Regions from separate parts of the Mesoterricola sediminis genome, predicted to be linked through region 2. Evidence: riboswitches for the same ligand, from Rfam matches in the RefSeq annotation. Region 2 holds a riboswitch; the other holds the start of a gene.
The links. A riboswitch is a leader RNA that binds a small molecule or an ion and turns the genes downstream of it on or off. The one in region 2 is predicted to bind S-adenosylhomocysteine.
Positions count from the first base shown of each region.

Region 1: linked by a shared signal. The riboswitch ahead of ahcY (adenosylhomocysteinase) and the one ahead of R2J75_RS01345 (PfkB family carbohydrate kinase) in region 2 are both predicted to bind S-adenosylhomocysteine.

Region 1 is NZ_AP027081.1:2,492,635-2,499,445, forward strand. Features, by position in the region: gene R2J75_RS10940 (tRNA threonylcarbamoyladenosine dehydratase) at 1-146, opposite strand, end outside; gene R2J75_RS10945 (TatD family hydrolase) at 143-898, opposite strand; gene ahcY (adenosylhomocysteinase) at 905-2,305, opposite strand; S-adenosyl-L-homocysteine riboswitch at 2,383-2,467, opposite strand; gene R2J75_RS10955 (N-acyl-D-amino-acid deacylase family protein) at 2,519-3,940, shown strand; gene yaaA (peroxide stress protein YaaA) at 3,942-4,700, opposite strand; gene trpA (tryptophan synthase subunit alpha) at 4,774-5,511, opposite strand; gene trpB (tryptophan synthase subunit beta) at 5,513-6,691, opposite strand; gene R2J75_RS10975 (phosphoribosylanthranilate isomerase) at 6,688-6,811, opposite strand, start outside.
Region 2 is NZ_AP027081.1:312,796-319,606, reverse strand. Features, by position in the region: gene R2J75_RS01365 (tetratricopeptide repeat protein) at 1-1,000, opposite strand, end outside; gene R2J75_RS01360 (formyltransferase family protein) at 1,103-2,020, shown strand; gene R2J75_RS01355 (PepSY domain-containing protein) at 2,017-2,319, shown strand; gene R2J75_RS01350 (SPFH domain-containing protein) at 2,357-3,400, shown strand; S-adenosyl-L-homocysteine riboswitch at 3,442-3,521, shown strand; gene R2J75_RS01345 (PfkB family carbohydrate kinase) at 3,573-4,478, shown strand; gene R2J75_RS01340 (capsule assembly Wzi family protein) at 4,547-6,127, shown strand; gene R2J75_RS01335 (polysaccharide biosynthesis/export family protein) at 6,205-6,811, shown strand, end outside.

The DNA of each region.
Region 1 (6,811 bases), 2.2 Mb from region 2:
CGCAGCTCCCCCACGCCGGCCCGGGCCAGGGCCTCCACCGCGTACGAGCCCACGCCGCCCAGGCCGAAGACCGCGACCCGGCTGGAGGCCAATCGGGCATACGCCGCCTCCCCCAGCAGTTGTTCCGTGCGGGCGAACCATCTCATGCCAACCACCTTCCCAGAAGCGTGCGTGCGTTGTCTGCTGCCCGGGCCCCCGCGTCCTCGCCCCGGATCCGCCCGGCGGCGGCGGCGATCAGCGCCAGGTGGGCCGGTTCGTTGGGCCCGGTCACCCCCGCGGGGGCCAGGTCCGGCGCGTCCGTTTCCAGCAGGTAGCGGTCCCGCGGAACGAAGGCCAGGGCGGCCTGGGCCCGGGTCGCGCCGGGGCGGGTGATCGCCCCCCCGAAGGACAGGTGGAGGCCCAGGTCCAGGTAGGTCCGCGCCACCTCCGGCGCCCCCGAGAAGGCGTGCACGTAGCCCCCGGCCCGGCCCAGGCCCACCCGCCGGAGCACGGCGGCGAGCCGGTCGGCGGCCTTTACGGCGTGGAGGGCGAGGGGCAGGCCATGGGCCGCCGCCAGCCGCACCTGGGCGGCCAGCACGGCCTCCTGCAGGTCCCGGTCCGGCCGGCCCTCCGAGAAATCCAGGCCCGCCTCCCCTGCCCCGGCGCCCGCATGGAAGGCCGCCACGAGGGCCGGTTCCCAGCCGGGCGAGGCCTCCGCCACATGCCAGGGGTGCAGCCCCGCGAAGGGAATGACCCCGGCCCGGGTCCGGGCGAGGTCCAGCACGGCCCCCCAGTCGGCCTCCCGCGTCCCGCAGACCACGAAGGCGCCCACCCCCGCGGCCCGGGCCCGGGCCAGCACCCCCTCCAGGTCCGCGGCCAGCCGCGGATCCTGGAGGTGGCAGTGGGCGTCGACCAGCACCCGGTCCTAGTACCGGTAGTGGTCGGGCTTGAAGGGCCCTTCCACGGGGACGCTGATGTACTTCGCCTGGGCCTCGGTGAGCTCCGTGAGCTGGGCGTTGAGCTTCCTGAGCTGGAGCCGGGCCACGTGCTCGTCGAGCTTCTTGGGCAGGGTGTAGACGCCGATGGGGTACTCGCCCTGCTTCGTCCACAGCTCGATCTGCGCCAGGGTCTGGTTGGCGAAGCTGGAGCTCATCACGTACGAGGGGTGGCCCGTGCCGCAGCCCAGGTTCACCAGGCGGCCCTTGGCCAGCAGGATGATGCGCTTGCCGTCGGGGAAGACGATGTGGTCCACCTGGGGCTTGATCTCCTCCCACCGGTAGCCCTCGAGGCTCGCCACGTCGATCTCGCTGTCGAAGTGGCCGATGTTGCAGACGATGGCCTGGTCCTTCATGGCCGCCATGTGGTCGTGGCCGATCACGTGGTAGTTGCCCGTGGCGGTGACGAAGATGTCGGCCTTGTCCGCCGCCCACTCCATGGTCACGACCCGGTAGCCCTCCATCGCGGCCTGCAGCGCGCAGATGGGATCGATCTCGGTCACCCACACCTGCGCGGAGAGGGCGCGCATGGCCTGGGCGCAGCCTTTGCCCACGTCCCCGTAGCCGCAGATCACGGCGACCTTGCCGGCGATCATCACGTCCGTGGCGCGCTTGATGCCGTCCACCAGGGACTCGCGGCAGCCGTAGAGGTTGTCGAACTTGCTCTTGGTGACGGAGTCGTTGACGTTGATGGCCGGGAACTTGAGCTCGCCGCGCTCCGCCATCTGGTAGAGGCGGTGCACGCCCGTCGTGGTCTCCTCCGTCACGCCCTTCACCGCGGCCAGCTGCCGCGCGTACCAGCCGTGGTCCTGGGCCAGGCGGCGGCGGATGGCCCCGAAGAGCGCCGTCTCCTCCTCGTTGGAGGGGTTGTCCAGGATCGAGGGGTCCTGCTCGGCGCGGGCGCCCAGGTGGAGCAGGAGGGTGGCGTCCCCGCCGTCGTCCAGGATCATGTTGGCCGACCCCTGGGGGAAGTCGAAGATCCGGTGGGTGAAGGCCCAGTAGTCGTCCAGGCTCTCGCCCTTGTACGCGAACACCGGCGTCCCGCCGTCGGCGATGGCCGCGGCCGCGTGGTCCTGGGTGCTGAAGATGTTGCACGAGGCCCAGCGGACCTCGGCCCCGAGGGCCTTGAGGGTCTCGATGAGCACCGCGGTCTGGATGGTCATGTGGAGGGACCCGGCGATGCGGGCGCCCGCGAGGGGCCTGGCGCCGGCGTACTCCTCCCGGATGGCCATGAGGCCGGGCATCTCCGTCTCGGCGATGGCGATCTCCCGGCGTCCCCAGGCGGCGAGGGACAGGTCGGCGACCTGGAAGTCGGTGGCGACGGTGGTCATGGTGGGCTCCTTGGACGACGGCCGGGAACCTGGCGGGGAGCACCACGGCGCCTTACCCGCAAAACCCGGCAGAGGTTGTGAGGTAAGCGCCGTTGGTGGTGACCGGACGAGCCGGCTTCCGAGCCTGGGACATGGGGATGCCTTGCAGCGCCTCTCGGAAGAACTCAATGATACGCTGTCTCATCGGCATGCACCAGTTATCCTTGAGGGGTGATGCTGGAGTCCGCCCCCGCCTTCCAAACCCTGATCCGGAACGCCCGGATCCTGGACGGAACCGGCGCCCCCGCCTGGACCGGGGACGTGGGGATCCGGGACGGGCGCATCGCCGCCCTGGGGGACCTCGCCGGGGCCGGGGCCGGCACCGTCGTCGAGGCCCGGGGCCTCGCCGCGGCGCCCGGCTTCATCGACGTCCACACCCACGACGACCGGGCCGTGTTCCAGGAGGCCGATATCCGGCCCAAGCTGGCCCAGGGCGTCACCACCGTCGTCACCGGCAACTGCGGCATCAGCCTGGCCCCCCTCCTGCCCCGGGAGGACCCGCCCGCGCCCCTGGACCTCCTGGGCGGGGCCGGCGACTACCGCTTCGGCACCTTCGCGGCCTTCCTCGACGCCCTCCGGGCGGCCCCGCTCCCCGTGAACGTCGTGCCCCTGGTGGGCCACGGCACCCTGCGGGTGGGGGCCGTCGCCGCCATCGGCGGGCCCGCGGCCCCCGGCGAGCTCCGGACCATGGTCCGCCGCGTCGAGGAGGCCATGGACGCCGGCGCCCGGGGCTTCAGCACCGGGCTCGCCTACCCCCCCAACCTGGGGGCCACCGCCGCCGAGACCGCGGCCCTGGCCCGGGCCTCCGCCGCCCGGGGCGGGCGCCTCTGCGTCCACGTGCGGGACGAGTTCGACGGCGTCGCCGAGGCCACCCGGGAGGCCTTCGCCATCGCCCGCGCCGCGGAAGCCCCCCTCGTCCTCAGCCATCAGAAGGCCGCGGGCCGGGCCAACGGCGGCCGCAGCCGGGAGCTGCTGGACCTCTACGCCGAGGAGGGCGCGGACGTGCCCTTCGCCCTGGACGCCTACCCCTACGAGGCCGGCTCCACCGTCCTGGACCCGGCCTTCGCCGCCCAGAGCCGGGAGGTCCTCGTGGCCTGGTCCCGCCCCCACCCCGAGGCCGCGGGCCGCACCCTGGCGGCGGTGGCCGCGGACTGGGGCGTCGGGCCCCTCGAGGCCCTGGACCGGCTCCAGCCCGGCGGCGGCGTCTACTTCCACATGCTGGCCGAGGACGTGGACCGCATCCTCCTCCACCCCCGCTGCATGGTGGGCTCCGACGGCCTGCCCCACGACACCCATCCCCACCCCCGCCTCTGGGGGACCTTCCCCCGCTACCTGCGGCGCATGGCCCTGGACCGCCCCCGCCTGACCCTGGAGGAGGCCGTCCGGCGCATCACCGCCCTCCCCGCCGAGGTCTTCGGCCTGCGGGACCGCGGGCGCCTGGCGCCCGGCTTCGCCGCGGACCTCGTCCTCTTCGATCCGGACGCCCTGCGCGACAACGCCACCTACGCCGACCCCCGCACCCCCCCCGCGGGCATCGCCGCCGTCTACGTGAACGGCCGCGAAACCGGCCAGGGCGCGGCCGGCGCGCTCCTCTGAGTCAGCGCCGGAAGACCCACCGGTCCCCGTCGGAGGCCCGGGGTTCGAAGCGGTAGCCGTCCTCCCCGAAGGCCTGGAGATCCTCGGCCCGTTCGATCCGCCCCCGGATGGCGAAGCGGACCATGCGGCCCCGGGCCCGCTTCGCGTGGAAGCTCACCACCCGGTACGTCCCACGCTGCAGGTCCTCGAAGACCGGCGTCACCACCCGGCCCAGCCCCGAGGCGTCGACGGCCGCGAAGGCCTCCCCCGAGGCCAGGTTCACCAGGGGGCCGCCGGCGGCCCGCAGGTCCCGGGCCAGGTCCCGCGTCACCCGGGGCCGCCAGGCCGCGACCAGGTCCGCCCCGTCCGGGTTCGCCAGGCGCGTCCCCATCTCCAGGCGGTAGGGGCGGATGAGGTCCAGGGGCCGCAGGAGGCCGTAGAGGCCCGAGACGATGCGGAGCCGGTCCTGGGCCCAGGCCAGGTCCGCCGGCGCCAGGCTCCAGGCGTCGAGGCCCTGGTAGGCGTCCCCGCTGTAGGCCAGGACCGCGGGCCGCGCCTCCGGCGCCGCGTGGGCCGGCTTCCAGGCCGCGAACCGCCCCGCCGTGAGGGCCGCGAGCTCCCCGCTCATGCCCATGAGGTCCGCCAGGGCCGCCATATCCAGGCCCTTCAGGATCCGCGCCAGCCCCGCGGCCTCCTTGAGCCGCGCCGGCGCCGTGCCCTCCACGGCGGGGAGCTGCCGCGCGAAATCGAGTTTCTTGGCCGAGGCGATCACGAAGATCACGGCACCTCCGGAGGACAGGGGGGATGCGGGGCATCCTCCCCCATTCTCCGTCATGGCGGGCGGATCGGGGAGCCTACGGGAGCCGCGGTTCCAGGAAGCCGGCCAGGTCCCCGCCCCGGTGGAGGGCCGCCACCAGGGCGGAGCCGACGACGGGGGTGGCCCCCAGGGCGCGCACGGCCTCCAGGCTCCCGGGGTCGTCCAGGCCGAAGCCCACCGCCAGGGGGCGGTCCGTGAGGGCCCGGAGCTCGCGCAGGCGCGCCGCCACGGGGGCCAGGTCCACGGCGCCCCCCGCCCCGGTCACGCCCAGGCGGGCCACGACGTAGGCGAAGCGCTGGGCGAAGGGACCCGCGCCGGGATCGGGCCGGGCCTCCAGGAGCCGCCGGGCCCGGTCCGGGCCGGTGGTGGGGGCCAGGAGGGGCACGAGGGGGTAGCCCGCGCGGCGCAGGACGGCCTCCCACGCCGGCTCCTCCCCGGGGGGCAGGTCCACCACGAGCAGGCTCTTCACCGGGGTGGGGGCCAGGAGGGGGATCAGGTCCGCCCCCAGCTGCAGCAGGGGATTGAAGTACGTGAAGAGCACCACGTCGGGCCCGGGGACCCCGGCGAGGGCCTCCAGCACGCGCCGCGGCGTTGCGCCCGCGGCCAGGGCGCGGCCCGCCGCGGCCTGGAGCACGGGACCGTCGGCCACGGGATCGGAGTGGGGCAGGCCCACCTCCACGGTGCCCACGCCCAGGGCCCGCAGCCCGGCCAGGTGGGTCCCCAGGCGGTCCAGGTCCGGGTCCCCGGCGGTGAGGAAGGGCAGGATCGGTTCCATGTCAGGCTCCCAGCGCGGCTTGGTAGGTGGAGAGGTCCTTGTCGCCCCGGCCCGAGAGGCCCAGCAGGACGCTGCGGGCGCCGAGGCGCCCCAGGACGGCGAGGCCGTGGCTCGATTCCAGGGCGGGCAGGATGCCCTCGGTCCGGCAGAGCCGCCGCGCCCCCTCCAGGGCCTCGGCGTCGGTGGCCCGGAGGGCCTCCACGCGCCCGTCCAGGCACAGGGCGGCCAGTTCCGGGCCGAGGGAGGGGTAGTCCAGCCCCGCGCTGATGCTGGCGGTGTCCGACGTCCAGCCCGCCTCGTCCTGGAGGAGGAGGCTGCGGCAGCCGTGGAGCACCCCGATGCGCCCCGGCCCGACCCGGGCCGCGTGCTGCCCCGGGTCCGTCCCGTGCCCGCCGGCCTCGGCGGCCACGAGGCGGACGGCGTCGTCCAGGAAGGGCACCATCAGGCCGAGGCCGTTGCTGCCGCCGCCCGCGCAGGCCACGACGGCCTCGGGCAGGCGCCCCGCGGCCTCCAGCACCTGGGCCCGCGCCTCGCGGCCGATGACGCTCTGGAAGGTGCGCACCAGCAGCGGGAAGGGATGGGGCCCGAGGGCGGATCCCAGGATGTAGTGGGCGCGGTGGCAGTTCCCCGCCCAGGCGCGAAGGGCCTCGTTCACCGCCTCCTTGAGGGTGCGCGAGCCGGCCGACACCGGGGCCACCTCCGCCCCGAAGAGCCGCATGCGGGCCACGTTGGGCGCCTGGCGGGCCATGTCCACCTCGCCCATGTAGACGGTGCAGCGCAGGCCGAGCCGCGCGCAGGCAGCGGCGCAGGCCACGCCGTGCTGGCCCGCGCCCGTCTCGGCGATGACCTCCTCCCGGCCCATGCGCCGGGCCAGGAGGGCCTGGGCGAGGGCGTTGTTGATCTTGTGGGCGCCGGTGTGGGCCAGGTCCTCCCGCTTGAGCCACACCTCCGCGATCCCCAGCTCCCGGGCGAGGCGCGGCGCGGGGGTCAGCGGCGTGGGCCGGCCCACGAAGGTCCGCAGCTCGGCCTGGAGCTCGCGCTGGAAGTCCGGGTCCTCCAGGGCCGCCACGAAGGCGGCCTCCAGGTCCAGGAGGGGCTGCATGAGGGTCTCGGGGGCGTAGCAGCCCCCCAGGCCGTGGGCGCCGTAGCGGCCGGAATGGAGGAAGGCGGTGGCGGTCATGGTCGCTCCAGGGCATGGGCGGCGCGCACGAAGGCGGCCACCAGGTCCGGGTCCTTGCGTCCCGGCGCGCGCTCCAGCCGGCTCGCGGCGTCGAAGCCCGCGCAGCGGGGGTGTCCGGGA
Region 2 (6,811 bases):
GGTCCCGCGGCAGGATCTTCAGGGCGCCGCGGATCCGGGTGGCGGCCTCGGCGAGATCCCCGGCCCCCAGGGCCTCCTCGGCCAGGTAGGCGTGGTAGTAGGGATCCTTCCGCCGCACCGACTCCGCCCGCTCCCGGAACGCGCCGGCCTCCTCGAGGCGCCCCTGGTTCCGCATGAGGACCTCCAGGTTGCCCAGGGGCGCGCCGTCGCGCGGGTCCAGGGCCATGGCCTTGCGGTAGGAGGCCTCCGCGGCCTCCAGGTCCCCCATCTGCACCTGCACCACCCCGAGGATGTTCCAGCCCACGCTGGAGCCGGGGTCGGCCTGCAGGGATTGCGAGGCCTTCGTCTTGGCGTCGAACAGGTTGCCTTCGGTGAGGGCCTCCACGGCGCGGTTGCTGAAGAACAGCGCCCGGAACCGGGGCTCGGGAAGGATCGTCACCACGTAGGCCCCCACCCGTTTCCTCAGGTCGGGCACGAAGTCGGCGATGAGGTCGGCCATGGGGGCCATGGAGGTCAGGGCGACGACGTGGCGCTCGAACTGGATCAGGCTCCCGACCTTCCGCCAGTGGTTCGTGTTCACGGCCTCGGCGTACTCCTCGTGGATCCCGATGGAGCGGCAGGCCATCACGAAGAACGCGGTCAGGGACAGGCAGTTGGCCTTGCCCTCGGCCCAGACCTCCGCCACCGTCCGGGTCCGGCCGTTGTCGTAGACGAGGCCCATCCCCCCGTCGTTCCGGGGCCGGAAGATGGCCCTCAGGAGGCTCTGGAGCTTGGTGTGGACGCTGGGCTGGGGCGCGGTGGCCCGGTACACGAACTCCCGGGCGGCCGGCGGCAGGTAGAAGGGATCCGCCTCCTGGGGAGGCGCGAGCTGCTCGGGCAGGCCCGGGGCGGCGCCGCCGAGGGCCGGGACCGGGAGCGCCTGTCCGGCCGCGGGAGCGACCTGCGCCCCGGCGGGGAGGGCCGCGGCGATCGCCAAGGGCATCAGCCAGGTCAGTCTCATGGATCCACCTTGTCGAACGGGAGGGCCGGGCCGGTTTCCCCCCCCCAGGTTACGTCCTGGAAGGGACCGGGGTTAGACTGGCTCAGGACCTCTGGGAGCCCCATGCCGACTGCCATCGTATGCGCTTTCTCTCCCGTCGGCCACGAGGCCCTGGCGGGACTCCTCGAGGCGGGCTTCGACATCAAGGCCCTCTACACCTACCCCCAGCACCCCGGCGAGGCCTGGTTCACGCCCCCCGCCGACCTCGCGGCCTCCCGGGGCATCCCGGTCAGGATGGAGCCCGACTTCAACGCCGACAGCGTGTACGAGGCCATCCGGCGCGAGGCCCCCGACTTCATCTTCAGCTTCTACTTCCGGGAGATGATCCGGCAGCGGGTCCTCGACCTCCCCCGCCTGGGGGCCTACAACCTCCACGGCTCCCTCCTCCCCGCCTACCGGGGACGGGCCCCCATCAACTGGGTCCTCGTGAAGGGCGAGCCCGAGACCGGCATCACCCTCCACGCCATGACGGCCAAACCCGACGACGGGGACATCATCGGCCAGGCCCGCCTCCCCATCGCCTGGGACGAGACGGCCCTCAGCCTGACGCTTCGTTCGGCGAAGGCCGCCCGGGCCCTCGTCCGCGAACTCGCTCCGGCCCTCGCGGCCGGGACGGCGCCCCGCACCTCCCAGAAGGCCCTGGGCCCCTCCACCTACTTCGGCGGACGGAAGCCGGAGGACGGACGCCTGGATTTCGGGGCCGGCCTCGCCGAGACCTTCAACCTCGTCCGGGCCGTGGCCGACCCCTGGCCCAACGCCTTCATCGAGACCTCCGCGGGCCGGCTCCAGGTCGCCTGGGCCCTGCCGTCGGCCGAGGCCTGCCCCGCGGGGCATTTCAGGTCGACCGGGGAGGGCGTCCTCCTGGGCTTCCGGGACGGGGCCCTCCGGCTCCACGCCCTCCGCCGGAACGGGGAGCGCAGCGAAAGGCCCACGGACCACGCCGCGTGGCTGGCGTCCCTCGGCGTGCCCGAAGCCCCGTGATCCGCCCTGCCCTCCTCCTGGCCCTGGCCGCGTCCCTCGGGGCAGCGGTCCCGACCCGGGCGCGCCCGGTCCGGACCGCCTCCGAGGCCCGCGCCATCGCCGAGAAGGAGACCGGCGGAATCGCCGTCTCCGCGCGGCGGGTACCCCTGAACGGCGCCACCTGCGGATGGCAGGTGGACCTGGAGGTCCCGGGCGAGGACCGGGGCTGGCGGTGCATCGTCGACGCGGACACCCGGTCCGTGCACACCCGGACCCGGATTCCACCGCCCGGCTCAACCAAAAAGCGCAAACAGTCGTAAACTTCCTTGCGCCGGCCATAGCCGGGAGGAGGCCTGTATGGGTCTGACGGACTGGGGCAAAGCCCAATTCATCGAGATCATCGAATGGCTGGACGATTCCAACGACGTCCTGGCCTGGCGGTTCCCTGTCCGGAACCAGGAGATCAAGAACAACGCGCAGCTGGTCGTCAGGGAGAGCCAGGAGGCCACCTTCGTCTCCGAGGGCCAGTTCGCCGACACCTTCGCGCCGGGCACCCACACCCTGTCCACCCGCAACCTCCCCATCCTCGCCGACCTGAAGGGGTGGAAGTACGGTTTCGAGAGCCCCTTCAAGTCCGAGGTCTACTTCACCAACACCCGGCTCTACAACGACCTGGGCTGGGGCACCTCCAACCCGATCATGATGCGGGACGCCGACTTCGGCGTCCTCCGGATCCGGGCGTTCGGCATCTACTCCATCCGGGTCAAGGATTCCAAGCGCTTCCTCAAGGAGCTCGTGGGGACCAACGGCCTCTACACCAAGGACGACATCACCGAGCAGCTCCGCAAGAGCCTCGTCAGCCGCTTCACCGACGCCCTGGGCGAGGCGAAGATCCCGGCCCTCGACCTCGCGGCCCGGTATGACGAGCTCTCCGACCTGCTCCGGCAGAAGATGGATCCCGAGTTCCAGACCATGGGCCTGGAGTGCTCGAAGCTCTTCATCGAGAACATCAGCCTCCCCGAGGAGGTCGAGGCCATGATGGACAAGCGCGCCTCCGTGGGGATGATGGCCCCCGTGATGGGCGCCTACACCCAGATGCAGGTCGCGGATTCCATCCCCCTGGCGGCCCAGAACCCCGGCGGGATCGCCGGCCTGGGCATGGGCGTCGGCATGGGCGTGGGCATGGGGAACATGATGGGCCAGCAGATGGGAGGCGCCATGGGCCAGATGGCCCAGGCCCCCTACCCCGCGGGGCAGGCCGCCCCGGCGGCCCCGGCGCCGGCCAAATCCCTGAAGGAGGAGCTCACCGAGCTCAAGGACCTCTTCGACAGCCAGCTCATCACCCAGGCGGAATTCGACAAGCAGCGCGCCGTCATCCTGTCCCGGCACGGCATGGCCTGAAAGGCCTTGCGCCACAAGGGATTCGGAGAGTAGGATCAACGTTCTCCGAGGAGCGTTGCAGGTGGCCTTCCCGCCGCCCAGGCTCGGAGTTTCCACGCCCGCCCAACGACGCTCGCCCCTGGATCCCGCCGGGAACCGGGAGCGGGCCCAAACGCCACGTCCGGAGCGCCCCATGAGCCTTCTTGTCGTAGGGAGCGTCGCCTTCGACGACCTCGAAACCCCGTCCGGCCGCCGGGACCACATCCTGGGCGGCTCCGCGAGCCACTTCTCCCTGAGCGCGAGCCGCTTCAATCCCGTGCAGGTGGTGGCCGTGGTGGGCGAGGACTTCGGCCCCGAGGAGTTCGGCGTCTTCGCCGGGCGCCCCATCGATCTCTCCGGAATCCGCAAGATGCCCGGCCTGAGCTTCCACTGGAAGGGCCAGTACGGCGACGACCTGAACGAGGCGAAGACGCTGGAGACCCACCTGAACGTGTTCGCCGGGTTCAAGCCGGACCTGCCGCCCACCTTCCGGGAGGCCCCCTACCTCTTCCTCGGCAACATCGACCCCGTCCTCCAGCTGGACGTGGTGCGGCAGATGAAGACCCGGCCCCGCTGGACCGCCCTCGACACCATGAACTTCTGGATCGACGGTGCCCGCCCGGCCCTGATGGAGGTCCTCAAGGAGATCGACATCCTCCTGGTGAACGAGGCCGAGGCCCGGTCCCTCACCGGCGAACGGAACCTCGTCAAGGCCTATGAGCGCATCCGCACCTTCGGTCCCCGCATCCTCGTCGTCAAGCGCGGCGAGTACGGCATGCTGCTCTTCACCCCGGAGGGCGCCTTCCCCGCCCCGGCCTTCCCCCTCGCCGACGTCCAGGATCCCACCGGGGCCGGCGACACCTTCGCGGGCGGCTTCCTGGGCTACCTCGCCCAGGCCGGCACCCTGGATCTTCCGGTCCTGAAGCGCGCCGCCCTGGCCGGGACGGTCATGGCCAGCTTCGCCGTCCAGGCCTTCGGCACCGAGCGCCTCCAGTCCCTCCAGGACGCCGACTACCAGGCCCGCGTCGACGCCTTCACCCGGATGATCTCCCTGGCCTGAGCCTCTCGAGCCTTGTGCACCGTGGCCCCGGTTGTAGAATATGGGGTCCGAACCGCTCCCGGAGCCCGATGAAAGCCTGGATCCTCGCCGCCGCGCTGCCCTTGCTGCCCCTGACGGCCCAGGCCCCGGAAGGCTGGAACCGGCGCGAGGCCCTGCCCGCGGCCCAGGGCTCCTGGTGGGGCGGCGGGCTCTGGGCGGGCAACGGGCAGGGCCCCCCGGCCACCCTTCCGGACAGCCTCGGCCTGGGCAACAGCCTCGTGGGCTCGGGCGTCAGCCTGGAAGGCGGCTTCGGCAAGGGCGCCTGGGACGTGGCCGGAACGGGCCTCGCCTACCGCGACCCCGACGGCGGGGCCCGCTTCACCCTCTACCGGGGTCACGCGTGGCGCCGGAGCCCCGGCGGATGGCTCGCGGGTCTCGAGATGGAACCCCTGGTCTGGGGCTACGGCCTCCGGGGCGGGTACCTCCTGGGCGAGTCGGCCAGGCCCTTCCCGCGCGCCCGCGTGGAATCCCCCCTGGCCCCCCTCTCCATCCGGGGCGTCAACCTGGGCACCTGGGGCTTCCAGGCCTTCCTGGGCCGGCTCGAGAACGGGCGCGTCCTCAGCACCTCCATGCAGGATCCCGAGCGCCGGCGCAAGGCCATCGCGGAGACCGGGGACCCCCAGGCGCCCTGGATCTCGGGCTTCCGGGTCGAGGCCCGGTTCGGCCCCGCCGTCGAGTTCTACATGAACTACCTCAACCTCTTCGCGGGCACCCGCAAGGGCGTGGGCATGACGGACGGCTACGGCCTGGGGGACTACGCCACCGCCGTCTTCGGCCTCAAGGACACCCTGGCCGAATCGGACATGGACTTCTCCAATCCAGGCCAGGCGGGAACCGGGGGCGCCTACCGGAACAAGGCCCGCAGCGCCTCCGAGGCGGACCTGGGAATCCGGATGCGGGTCACCTCCCTGGAGCGCCTCCTGCGGGCCGGGGACGTGCGCTTCTACCTGAGCCGGGGCACCAAGGCGGTGACCTGGAACTGGGGCACCTTCCTGCACCGGCCCCTCTACTGGCTCGGGAAGGACGTGTCCCGGGACCTGCGGAACCTCGGCCAGGGGCGCGTCAACCTCTTCTGGACCGAGACCCAGCGCAAGTCGGTGCCCAACCTCGCCGTGCCCAACGACACCCTCGGACTGACCGTGCGGTGGGAGCGGGTCCGCGCGGGCCTGGAATACCAGGACACGAGCAACTCCGCCCCCCAGCAGTACCACCGCACCTTCGCCTCCGCCACCTACCTCACGGGGTTCTACTACCAGGGCGATCCTCTGGGGGAGTCCCTGGGCGGCGAGACCCGCTGCACCACCCTCCGGGTGGAGGGCGACCTGGCTCCGACGCTGGCCGCCACGGCCTGGGTGTTGGCGGGGGATCGGCCCTTCTGGGACGACCCCGCCCTCTGGCAGGCGGCGAACCCCGGGCGCACCCCTTCCAAGGACCGGTTCCAGGCCCTGGCCACCTCCCTGACCTGGCGGGCGCCCCGGGACCTGACCCTCAACCTGGGCGCCTCCTGGGCCCGGCACGGCGCGGCGGAATTCGTGGCCGGCCGGACCCGGAACGGATTCCGCTGGTTCGCCGAGCTGGCCTGGCGTTCGCCGGGGGCCCGGCGGCGTTGAAGGGCCGCCCGGGCGCGGGCCGCCGGGGAGCGGCCGGCATTTTCTGATGTTAGGATCGTTGAATCACGGGTGAACGCATGCGCAGCACGGTTTCCTTATTGATCCTCGCGTCGGTCGCGACCCTGTCCGGACAGGACCTCGCCGAGGCCCTCAAGGCGGCGAACCAGACCCGGACCCAGGACCGGACCAGCGCCGAGCCCCAGCCCCTGGCCCTGTCCCGGGCCTCCCTCCTGGACCAGGCCAAGGGCTCCGCCGGCCAGGATCCCGCCAAGGGCTCCGCCTACGAGGACCAGGAGCGGTTCCAGGCCGAGATCGCCGCCGCCCGCGCCAAGGAGAAGGCCCCCAAGCGCTTCGCCGAGGATCTGTTCACCGCACGCCAGAGCGCCTCCACCTGGACCGAGGGCGGCATCTCCGACGACTACGTGCTGGGCGCCGGGGACCAGGTCCAGCTCAGCGCCTTCGGGAGCGCCACCTTCGAGCTGCCCCTAACCGTGGACGGGCGCGGCCAGCTCGTCGTCCCCAAGGTGGGCTCCGTCAAGGTCGGCGGCCTCAGCCTCTCCCGGGCCCGGGCCGCGGTCCAGTCCAAGGTGGCCCAGCAGTTCAGCCGCACCTCCGTCGATCTCTCCGTGACCAAGCTCCGGGAGATCCGGATCGCGGTGCTGGGGGAGGTCTACCGGCCCGGCA